Regions from separate parts of the Desulfitobacterium sp. genome, predicted to be linked through region 2. Evidence: riboswitches for the same ligand, from Rfam matches in the RefSeq annotation. Region 2 holds a riboswitch; the other holds the start of a gene.
What was found. A riboswitch is a leader RNA that binds a small molecule or an ion and turns the genes downstream of it on or off. The one in region 2 is predicted to bind molybdenum cofactor.
Positions count from the first base shown of each region.

Region 1 (5,646 bases), on a different contig from region 2:
CTAATTTCCACCCCCAAGTCTATGAAGAATTGCAAAAAAGTGCCCAGGAGTGGCGAATTCCCTATCAAGTCGTTCCTCTACCGGGACGCAGCGGTACAGATGCTTGGGCAATCCAAGTAACCCAGGCCGGCGTGCCCACCGGTTTAGTATCTATACCTTTACGTTATATGCATACATCTGTTGAAACCATCGATCTGCAGGATGTGATTCATGCCGGGAAGCTGTTGGCATATTTTATCGCCGGACTTCCGGAGGATTTGGAGGGGAAAATATGCTACTGAAAACCTTAAGCGAGTTAAACGGAACCTCCGGAGCTGAAAAAGACATCCGCCAAGTTCTTACCGAAGAATTAAAACCCTTTGTTCAAGAGATTAGTATAGATAAAATCGGTAACCTAATTGTCCAAAAAAATCTCACTGCCCCTGGTCCAAAAGTAATGATCACAGCTCATATGGACGAAGTTGCTCTGATGATCACTTCCCTTACTTCCGAGGGACTCCTAAAGTTCCAATCGGTTGGTGGCATAGATCCACGGATTTTAGTCTCAAAGCCTGTAAAGATTAATTCCTTGATGGGGGTTATCGGTGCTAAGGCCATTCATCTGCAAAAACCTAAAGAAAGGGAACAAGCCTTAAAGTTGGAGCAGCTTTATATTGATATTGGTGCCAAATCCACAGAGGAAGCCGAGAAGTATGTAAAAATAGGTGATTATGCTTATTTCGCCACTGAGACCGAAACCTTAGGAGAAGGGTATTTAAAGGGCAAAGCCTTTGATGATCGAGTGGGTTGCGCGATACTTACAGAACTATTGAAAAGGGATTATCAGCTTAATCTTGTAGGAGCTTTTACTGTCCAAGAAGAGGTTGGTCTTAGGGGAGCGACAATTGCTGCTTACCATGCAGAGCCTCAATTAGCCATTGTTCTGGAGGGAACAGTTTCCGCTCATATGCTGGAGGTAGAAGAAGGGGAATGGGTCACAAAGCCCGGCGATGGCCCGGCTATTTCCCTTATGGATAGCTCAACTTTGTATCAGCCCAAGCTACTAAAACGGGTAACGGAGCTAGCTGAAAAAAATGGTATACCTTTTCAGTTCCGGAGAGGGCATAAGGGGGGCAATGATGCCGGTAAGATTCACACCAGCCGGACCGGAGTACCTACTCTTGCCATAAGTGTTCCTTGCCGTTACATTCATTCCACGGCATCTGTCCTGGCGGAAACAGACATTGAGAATACCCTAAAACTCGTGGATCTAATCTTAAAGGCCATTCCCCTAGAAAGTTCGTTTGCATAATCGAGCCTAGAACTCCACAGGTATTACCCAAAGGTTTGGCCTTGCTCCATGAAGCAAGTGATGCCAGCCCCAAAGTGCTGCGTTAGCGGAAGTTAAGAAGCTACAAATTCAGGTTAAAGGAGGATTTTTCATGGCATTTGCTCAAAATCCCTTGGACTATACATTGTTAGAACGATTAACTCAAAGTTTTGGACCGTCGGGTGTTGAGGAACAAATAACTTCACTTATTGCGGAAGAAGTCCGTCCTTATTGCGATGAAATCACCACTGATGCTCTTGGCAACCTTATTGCTATTCGGCATGGTAAAGGCAAAAAGATTATGATTGCCGCACACGCTGATGAAATCGGGGTAATGATTACTCATATTGATGAAAAAGGCTTTTTACGATTTGCTCCCATTGGCGGCGTCAATGTTCAAGGTTTACCTCAGCGGCGGGTAGTTTTTCAGAGTGGTTTAGTGGGAACTATCGGTGTCGAAAAACTTGAAAAACCAAGTGACTTGAAGCTTGATAAACTCTATATCGATATCGGAACAACCTCCTTTGAGGAAAGCAAAGCCCGTGTTCGCATTGGCGATAGCGCAGTATTTGCCGGGAACTACATCAAAAACGAAAAACGCATCATTTCCAAAGCTTTGGACGATCGGGTTGGCTGTTTTCTCGCCATCGAAGCTATGAAACGTCTAAATACAAATCATGAGGTCTATTTCGTGTTTACTGTTCAGGAGGAAGTAGGGACACGTGGTGCCCAAACTGCCGCCTTTGCTCTTGAACCAGATTGTGCCATTGCTTTGGATGTAACCGGTACCGGAGATACCCCCAAAGCTCATCCCATGGACGTCAAATTGGGACAAGGGGTGGCGATTAAAGTTTTAGATCGCTCGATGATTACCAGTCCCAAAGTGAAGGCCTGGATGGCTCAAACCGCTGAAGCCAATAATATTCCCTATCAATGGGAGGTTTTAGAATATGGCGGTACTGATTCCGGTGCTATTCATCTGACTAAGGGAGGAATACCTTCAGGAGTGCTCTCAATTCCCACTCGCTATATCCATAGTCCATCGGAAACAGTGGACCAAGGAGACGTTGAAGGGGCACTGCACCTGCTGCTAGCTCTCTTGGCAGGCCCTGCTGAGCTTTAATGGGCCTTTAATGAGCAGACGCAGAATGAAAAGTGCTATTGGACCAAGAAAAGCCGATTCCCATTACTTAGTGAGTAGTAGGAATCGGCTATTTGTATGTAAAATGTAGACGTTTTTCGGCAAAAAGTGAATTTTAAGCATCACTCCCCAAAAGTGGAGATTTACAGATCCCGGAAGTGTGACTTGAGACACAAAAAAACAATTTACAGATGTTAAAATAGATAAAGACTTTATAACTAATAATCGTATATGGAGGACAATAATGACTAAGGATCAGGGCTATGTCTTAGAACACTGTCGCCGGAATTGCTGTAAAGCTACCCAGGACTGGACCTTTCTCTATGAGAGTCTAAATCAAATGCTAAATGATCAGAATTTACCTTCGCAGCTAGCCAAGCGTTTTCCTATAGTACATTATCATCATTTACCAAAAATAAGTATTGCCGGTTGCCCTAATGCCTGTTCTCAGCCTCAAATTAAAGATATCGGCATTATCGGCTATCTAACCCCTCAATTTACCGACTTGGACTGTACCGGCTGCCAGGCATGTCTTCATGCTTGCCAAGAAAATGCCCTATCTTGGCAAGAGGGGATCCATTTCGATGAAAAGCTTTGTATTGGCTGTGGCGATTGTATTCGTGCGTGTAGTTCGGGTAAAATCATCCCCGGTGAATCAGGATGGGTTCTATATTTAGGGGGGAAATTAGGAAGGCATCCCCGGCTTGCCCAGATATTCGAAGAAAAACTGCAAACTCCCCAAGTAATCGATAAAATCCGCGAATTTCTAAAAGGTTATCTTGAACACGGTCTACCCTTAGAAAGGCTCAGCCACTTTCTTGACCGCACGAACTAAATAGAGCTTTGACGTTCATGAATCCATGCCCGCAGATGTTCAATGCTGATTACAGTAACTTGCTTCTTTTCCATCTTGATTATATTTAAGTCTTTAAGCTCCCCCAGAATTCGGCTAACCGACTCGCGGGCCAAACTACACATTCCCGCTAGATCCGTAGAAGAGAGAGGGATTTGGATAGTGATACCTTCGGGGGCCTTTTTACCATGGACATGAGCCAAAGCAAATATTTTAGCCCCCAAGCGAGAGCGAGCGTCACCAAGTGCGATGTTTTTTATTTGGCGATAGGCTCGACGTTGGTCCAAGGCCATGCTTTGATAAAAGGGCCAGAGAGAATCGGGGTTTTCCCTAATATATTTGAGTAATAGCTTGCGTTCGAGCACGAATACTGATGATGTCTCGGCAGTAATGGCTGCGTAAGGGTATACTTTATTATCTAAAACTACTTCCGGAAAAAAGGCCGGGGCCTGGAGAATTCGGTATATCTTTTCAGTAAACTCACTCATGAGTAAGATCTGGACACGACCTTTAAGCAAAAAATATACTGAATTACTTTCTTCACCGGAAAAGAAAATGAATTGCTTGGCGGCGTAATTACGAACCCGGCCGTGAGCAGTGCAGTATTCCCAAAATGATTCAGGCAACCCATTCCATTGGGGATTACTTATAAATTTATCAAACCCAAATGCTTTTTCAGCCATGATCGGCTTTCACCCTCTTTATCAATGAGTTTATTTTTCACAAGTTCGCTATTCCTACCAAGAAATCCTCTATTAATCCATTTAGGTCATTCCCTGATTGTGATTTTTGATTTATAATATTCGTAGCCGAGCCTAATTTCCTAACGAATTTTCTACGGATTTGGGCCGTTTCAGGGTTAACTGAAACCGGGGTGTGTTTAGAAATGAACATGCCTTCCGCAAAGAAAAGGAGGACTTGCAAGCAATGCAGAAAATCAGAGTTCAAGATGCAGTCGGGGCCGTACTAATGCATGATATGACCCAAATTATCCCGGGAAAGACAAAGGATGCCCGCTTCAGAAAAGGCCATATCGTAACTGAGGCAGATATTCCGGTACTTTTGAGCATGGGTAAAGAGCATATTTTTGTCTGGGATCAGACCCCAGGTCTTATTCATGAAGACGAAGCAGCTGAACGTCTCGCTAAAGCCGTAGCCGGACCGGGACTAAGGTTTAGCGAAACCAAAGAAGGCAAAGTTAATCTAATCGCCGAGATTGACGGTTTAATTTATGCCTCTGAGGAAGGCATCTACGCCTTAAACTCTTTAGAGTATATTATTTTGGCCACCCTGCATAACCATCGTCCGGTTAAGAAGGGGGACAAAATTGCCGGAACTAGGGTAGTGCCCCTGATGGTCGATGAAAAGGTTATTTTGGAAGCTGAAAAGATCGCCGGTCAATTCAAAGAACCCATTCTTCAAATCCGTCCCCTTCAAAAGAAAAAAGTGGGCGTGGTAACCACCGGAAGTGAGGTGTACCACGGCAGAATTCAGGATAAATTTGGACCGGTTCTGCAAAGCAAAGTGGCGGAATGGGGCTCAATACTTTTAGGACAATCCTTTGCTGATGATGATGTAGAAATGATCCAAGCAAAAATCAGGGAACATCTTGCAAACGGTGCCGAGATGGTTCTGGTTACCGGGGGCATGTCTGTTGATCCCGACGATCTTACTCCTACTGCCATTAAGGGCTTAGGGGGGGAATTGGTTACCTATGGCACACCTGTACTTCCCGGCGCGATGCTTTTACTGGCCTATCTTGACGGTGTCCCGATCATGGGCTTGCCAGGATGCGTTATGTATTCCCGAAAAACGGTTTTTGACCTAGTCGCCACTCGTATCCTGGCGGGTGAGAAGCTTACCCGCTTGGAGATTGCCAAATACGGACATGGCGGCTTGTGCTTGGAATGTCCCCAATGCACTTATCCGCATTGCTCCTTTGGGAAATAGAAATAGGGGATAGAGAATAATAATTAAAGATGTAAAAAGATGAGAATGGTATAACTACTCTCATCTTTTTAGTTGAATACTCTACGAGAGATTTGCCAAAGGTCGTTAATGGTTCGGCAACGGAAAACCTTCGTGCAATAATACTTATATTCACTCATTAAATTATCGGGATTGATCCAATCGCTTTCTTCTAAGGGGTTCAGCCAATAAATGCGATGAACTTTTTCGCGAATTTCCATTAAGTACTCGGTTTGGGCGGGGCGAAAATTATTTCGACCATCGCCTAAAATAAGTATGGTCCCACGGGCGGAAAGCTCAGGCAAATAATCCACTGCGAAATCCTTAAATACTTTACCATAGTCGGTAAATCCGGAGGAATGTTTACGTCCCCAA
Region 1 is NZ_CEVWNY010000047.1:15,017-20,662, forward strand. Features, by position in the region: gene AC1U9U_RS08915 (M42 family metallopeptidase) at 1-281, shown strand, start outside; gene AC1U9U_RS08920 (M42 family metallopeptidase) at 272-1,291, shown strand; gene AC1U9U_RS08925 (M42 family metallopeptidase) at 1,422-2,432, shown strand; gene AC1U9U_RS08930 (4Fe-4S dicluster domain-containing protein) at 2,695-3,285, shown strand; gene AC1U9U_RS08935 (Crp/Fnr family transcriptional regulator) at 3,282-3,986, opposite strand; molybdenum cofactor riboswitch at 4,099-4,234, shown strand; gene AC1U9U_RS08940 (molybdopterin-binding protein) at 4,231-5,253, shown strand; gene AC1U9U_RS08945 (VWA domain-containing protein) at 5,322-5,646, opposite strand, start outside.
Region 1: it holds a riboswitch for molybdenum cofactor, as region 2 does, so the genes downstream of both, AC1U9U_RS08940 (molybdopterin-binding protein) here and modA (molybdate ABC transporter substrate-binding protein) in region 2, are expected to answer to the same signal.

Region 2 (5,646 bases):
AGTAGAATTTGCGGATTGGTTACCAGGGTACGAATCAGGGCTGCCCGTTGCCTCATCCCACCGGAGAGCTGGCTTGGATACTTATTGCGGAACTCGTAAAGCCCATAGGTTTGCAAAAGGTGCTCTGTATAAGCCTTGGCCTCAGGAGTAATGGTTTTTTGAATTTCTAAACCCAGCTGAATGTTTTGCAGAATGGTCCGCCAATCAAAGAGGTGATCCTTTTGCAGCATATACCCGATTTTTTTTGATGTTCCAGTTACTACCTCACCATCAATGAGAACTTTTCCTTCCGTGGGGGAAATCAAGCCGCTAATAATAGACAAAAGTGTTGATTTGCCACACCCACTTGGACCGACAACACTGATAAATTCACCCTCGTAGACATCAAGATTGATATCCGTTAGGGCGTTGATTTCCCCGTTTAGAGATTGATATTTCATGCCAAGGTTATGTAGCTCCACAACCTTCCTCAATGGTCATCCCCCCTTTTCTTTGCAAGCTTTAGCCGACTCGTCCGCAGATTGGATAAGTTCTTCGAATCACTTGATCTGTAATAGTGTATTGAAACCCTTAGGAATGAGTGAGTGTTCCGGCATAAAAAAATCCCCTTCTCGTTGTCGAGAAAGGGTTCTTAAATAACCTTGATATTCTCCTGAACACCCCGGTCGATTCGGATAATCTGGCTCCCCAGTATCTCCGCCTCCCGAAAATCGTGGGTTACCATAATAAAGGGGATCTGCCATTGGTTCTGCACTCTGAGCAATTCCTGTTGAAGAAGTGCCCGGGTATCGGGGTCAAGAGCCGATAAAGATTCATCTAAAAGAAGAAGCTCCGGTTCGGTCATCAAGGCCCGTGCCAGGGCTACCCGCTGCTTTTCGCCTCCCGAGATCTGGCTGGGATAGCGTTTGCAGAGATGTCCGATCTTGAGGAGGTCCAATATTTCCGTGACAGAAAGGCTTTTCCTTAGGTCAGACCCCTCTTGCGGCTTCCCATAAAGCACGTTTTTTTCGATATTCATATGAGGGAAAAGGGCATAGTCCTGAAAAACATAGCCAATCCGTCGCTTGCGTACCGGAAGGTTGATTTTTTCTGCTGAGGAGAAGATAGTTTTGTCATTAATCAGTATTTCTCCTTGAGAGGGCTCTTGCAGCCCGGCCAAACATTGAAGGATTGTGGTTTTACCCGCCCCGGACGGACCAACAATAACAAGTATATGATTGTCCACCAGAAGATCTACTGCCAGGGTAAAAGTCGGAAGCTCTTTTTGAAATTTGGCCTTGAGCATTAAGCTTCCCTCCCCTTAGCATGGTTTGAATTACCTTTGCTTTTACCCCAGTGATTCAACCCGAAAATTACCAAGAAGCTAAACAAAACCATGATTGAGACAAGAACCCAAGCTTCCCGGGCATTCCCACTTTCACTGGCGAAATAAATGGCTAAGGGCATGGTTGAAGTCTTACCGGGGATATTGCCGGCCAGCATTAGCGTTGCCCCAAATTCCCCCAGAGAACGAGCAAAGGCGAGAACAAACCCTGCCACCAAGCCGTTCCAAGCTAAAGGAATGGTGATCGTGAAAAAGACCCGCAACTCCCCCGCGCCCAAGGTCCGGGCGGCCCTTTCCAACTGGGGGTCCACACTTTCAATGGCTGCCTTAACAGATTGATACATCATTGGAAAAGAGACTACCGCAGCGGCAATTACCGCCCCCCAAATGCTGAAAATCACGGTAACATTGAACAATTCCGCCAACAGCTTGCCCACGGGACCGTTTTTGCCAAAAAGATATAAAAGGACAAATCCTACCACAGATGGAGGCAGAACCAAAGGCAGAGTAAGAAATGATTCTACGAGTGCCTTCCCCGGAAATTCCCGTTTGGCCATCAGAGCCGCGATGGGGATAGCAAAACAGACCACAATCAGGACTGCGGCTATAGCAACTTTTATGGATAAAATAATCGGCGAAAAATCAAAGTCCATTGCTTATTCCTCATTTAAGCGCCAGTTTTACAGTTATTTTAGGTTCCCGGTTTTGAATCCATATTTAGCAAAGACATTTTGGGCTTCAGCGCTTTGCAAGAAGGCTAAGAACTCCCCGGCTACCTCTTTATTCTTGGTAGCGGAAACAATTCCCGCCGGGTAAATAATCGCGTTATGACTATCGGCGGGGAAAGTTTCTACCACCTTGACCTTCGTGGAACCCTGGGCATCCGATTGATAGACTACTCCGGCCTCGGCATTGCCTGTCTCTACATAATTTAACACCTGAGTTACATCCTTGGCCATGACAAATTTTGGTTGTAAACTATCCCAAAGGCTAAGTGAAGCAAAGGCTTCCTTGGCGTATTTCCCAGCCGGTACAGATTCCGGCGTTCCTATACCGATCTTGGCAACACTTGCTTGGGTTAAGTCCCGGATGGTTTTAATATCGGTATTATCCGCTCCCACCACAAGAACCAAATCATTACCCACTAAATCCACAACACTGTCCTTAATCATCAAATTCCTGTCCACAAGAGCATCCACTTGAGACTTCCCGGCAGAAATAAAAAGATCTACCGGAGCCCCTTGTTCGATCTGCTGCTGAAGAGTACCTGACCCACCAAAATTAATCGTCAGCTTTACTTCCGGTTTTTTATCTCCATAAAGGGTTTTGATCTCTTCCATCGAATCTTTTAAACTGGCTGCAGCAGAAACAATCACTTCTGTTTTCTTATTTTGACTTGAATTAGCGCTATCATTAGAGCCGGAGCCGCTGTTGCCGGCACAACCACTTAAGACAAGTGCCACAGCTAAACCCGTGAATGCCATAACTTTAGTGAATTTTATCATATTTATGCCCCCCAAAAAAATAATTTAATTGCTATTACTCACCTTTTCCTAGCTAAAAAATAACACCCCCAAAACGAGAGTGCGCTACGGCATGCTTAAAATAAGCGTAGACCGCCACCTCCTTCTCAAAAGTGAAGGCATATTCGTTTCCGAATATACCCCGAGGGCTAACCAGCCCTGGCCTTAAACCTTAGAAACCATTAGGTTGTCCGGCTCGGAGATAATCATTATTAAATTATATCGGCCTTTACACAAATTCATTTACATTCCCAATTTAAAGGCTAATAACTAAACATAAGCTAACTAAACCTAACTTTAGCTACATTATATTATATGCTATAATTAATATCAAGATATAAAGCCATAAATAAACGTACTAAAGGGGAGATACCTTTGGCCAATGTGACCTATACTCCTGAGGAAGTCGCAAATATCCTTAAGATATCTAAATTCACCGTCTATGAAATGATTAAACGGGGAGATTTAAAAGCTTACCGTATCGGACGAAAATTCCGTATTGAAAGCCTTGATCTGGATAATTACATCAGTAAATCCAAAGGACGTAATACTGCTTCATCCGACCCCTCGGTAATCCCTTTGCCCCTGTCGCCGGCTTCACCTGCTATTCCTCTTTCACCTTCGGAGGCACCTGCGGCACCGGCACCTTCCGCAGCCACTCGGGGCCTTACGGATCAGGGCTTAGTCATCTGCGGGCAGGATATTATTTTAGATATTTTAACCCGCCATTTACAAAAGCAATTCCCCCAGGTTCGATTCTTACGTCAATACAGCGGCAGCCTGGATGGCCTGATTGCTCTTTATCGGGGCCAAGCCAATGTTGTTACAACCCATTTGTGGGATAGCCATACGAATGATTACAATCTACCTTATGTTCGGTATTTATTACCTGGGCATCCTGCCTGCGTGATTAACCTGGTGTACCGTATGGAAGGCTTCTATGTGGCCAAAGATAATCCGAAAAAGATCCTTACCTGGAGTGACTTGGCTAGGCCGGATGTACGCTTTGTTAATCGTGAACGCGGCTCGGGAGCTCGGGTTCTTCTTGATGAACAGATCCGCCTTGGTAACATCCCACATCAGTCCATTCAAGGTTATGAAGATGAAGAAATGTCCCATATGACTGTAGCCAGCCGTGTGGCTCGTGGGGAAGCGGATGTAGGACTGGGGATCGAAAAAGCTGCCATGCAAGTCAGTTCTCTGGACTTTATTCCCTTGCATAAGGAGCGTTATGATATTGTTGTCCGCAAAGAGGATTTGTCTATGCCCCATTTCCAAGCTTTATGGAGTATTTTAAGATCAGATGCCTACCGCAATGAGGTGGCCGGGATCGGCGGCTATGATATTTCGGATATGGGGAAGGTCATGGGAGAAGTGTAGGGAACGGCACAGGCCGTTCCCTACATCCGAGTCTTGATCCGCTCAATAGCTTTCAGAGTATTTTCACGGGTGCCAAAGGCAGTGAGGCGGAAATAGCCTTCGCCGTTGGCTCCAAATCCCGCACCGGGTGTTCCAATGACATGAGCTTCTTTCATAAGCTTATCGAAGAATTCCCAAGAGCCCATCTCCTTTGGTGTCTTCACCCAGATATAAGGGGCATTGACGCCGCCAAAGACTTTAAAGCCTGCTTCCACTAATCCTTCCCGAATAATACGGGCATTTTCCATGTAGTAATCGATGGTTTCGCGGATTTGCTTCTTCCCTTCTTCGGTATAAATAGCAGCGGCTGCTGCTTGAACAGGATAGGACACACCGTTGAACTTGGTGGTTTGTCTCCTTAGCCAGAGTTTATTGAGGCTATGACCCTCCCCTTTGGAGTCATAGACGAGTAGATCCTTAGGCACAACGGTATAAGCACAGCGGGTCCCGGTAAAGCCGGCGGTTTTGGAGAAGCTGCGGAATTCAACAGCCACTTCCCGGGCTCCTTCTACTTCATAAATGCTGCGGGGAACTCCTTCTTCGCGGATAAAAGCTTCATAGGCCGAATCATAAAGAATAATGGATTTGTTTTCCCGGGCATAATCAATCCACACCTTCAGCTCATCTTTAGTCAAGGTCATTCCCGTTGGGTTGTTGGGGAAGCAGAGATAGATCATATCCACAGGCGTCGTCGGCAAGGCCGGCTTCATGCCATTTTCCTCGGTACAAGGTAAATAGACGATTTTGCCATATTGCCCCCGCTCTGAATCATAGCTGCCGGTTCGACCCGCCATAACATTGCTGTCTACATAGACCGGATAGACAGGGTCCGTCACCGCCATTATGTTCTCTACGCCAAAAAGTTCTTGGAAATTTGCAGTATCACTTTTCGCTCCATCACTGACAAAAACCTCGTCCTTTTCCAGTTGAATTCCACGGGAGCTATATTCATTGGCAATAATCAGTTCGATGAGGAAATCATAGCCCTGTTCAGGACCGTACCCCCTAAAGGTTTCGGCCTTGCCCATTTCGTCCGCGGCTTTCTTCATGGCTTCCACAACTACAGGAGCCAGAGGTCTGGTAACATCGCCAATTCCCAAACGGATAATATCCGCTTGGGGATTTTGCTTTTTAAATTCATTCACTCTACGTGCTATTTCCGAAAAAAGATAACTTCCGGGTAGTTTTAAGTAGTTTTCATTTATTCTCGCCATGGTCTCCAGTCTCCCTTCGCAATCCTCTACACCTTCCGTGTATTGCTTAAATTATAGACTCTCTCCCCTGCTTTTGGCAAATTTATAGAAAAAGCCGGAGCAGATACTTAAATGGTCTGGACAAAGATATTGACAATACCGGGGTCAAATTGGGTTCCGGCGCAGC
Region 2 is NZ_CEVWNY010000029.1:4,778-10,423, reverse strand. Features, by position in the region: gene AC1U9U_RS06650 (ABC transporter ATP-binding protein) at 1-473, opposite strand, end outside; gene AC1U9U_RS06645 (ATP-binding cassette domain-containing protein) at 632-1,285, opposite strand; gene modB (molybdate ABC transporter permease subunit) at 1,285-1,977, opposite strand; gene modA (molybdate ABC transporter substrate-binding protein) at 2,011-2,829, opposite strand; molybdenum cofactor riboswitch at 2,932-3,061, opposite strand; gene AC1U9U_RS06630 (substrate-binding domain-containing protein) at 3,223-4,227, shown strand; gene AC1U9U_RS06625 (LL-diaminopimelate aminotransferase) at 4,248-5,480, opposite strand; gene AC1U9U_RS06620 (sensor domain-containing diguanylate cyclase/phosphohydrolase) at 5,588-5,646, opposite strand, start outside.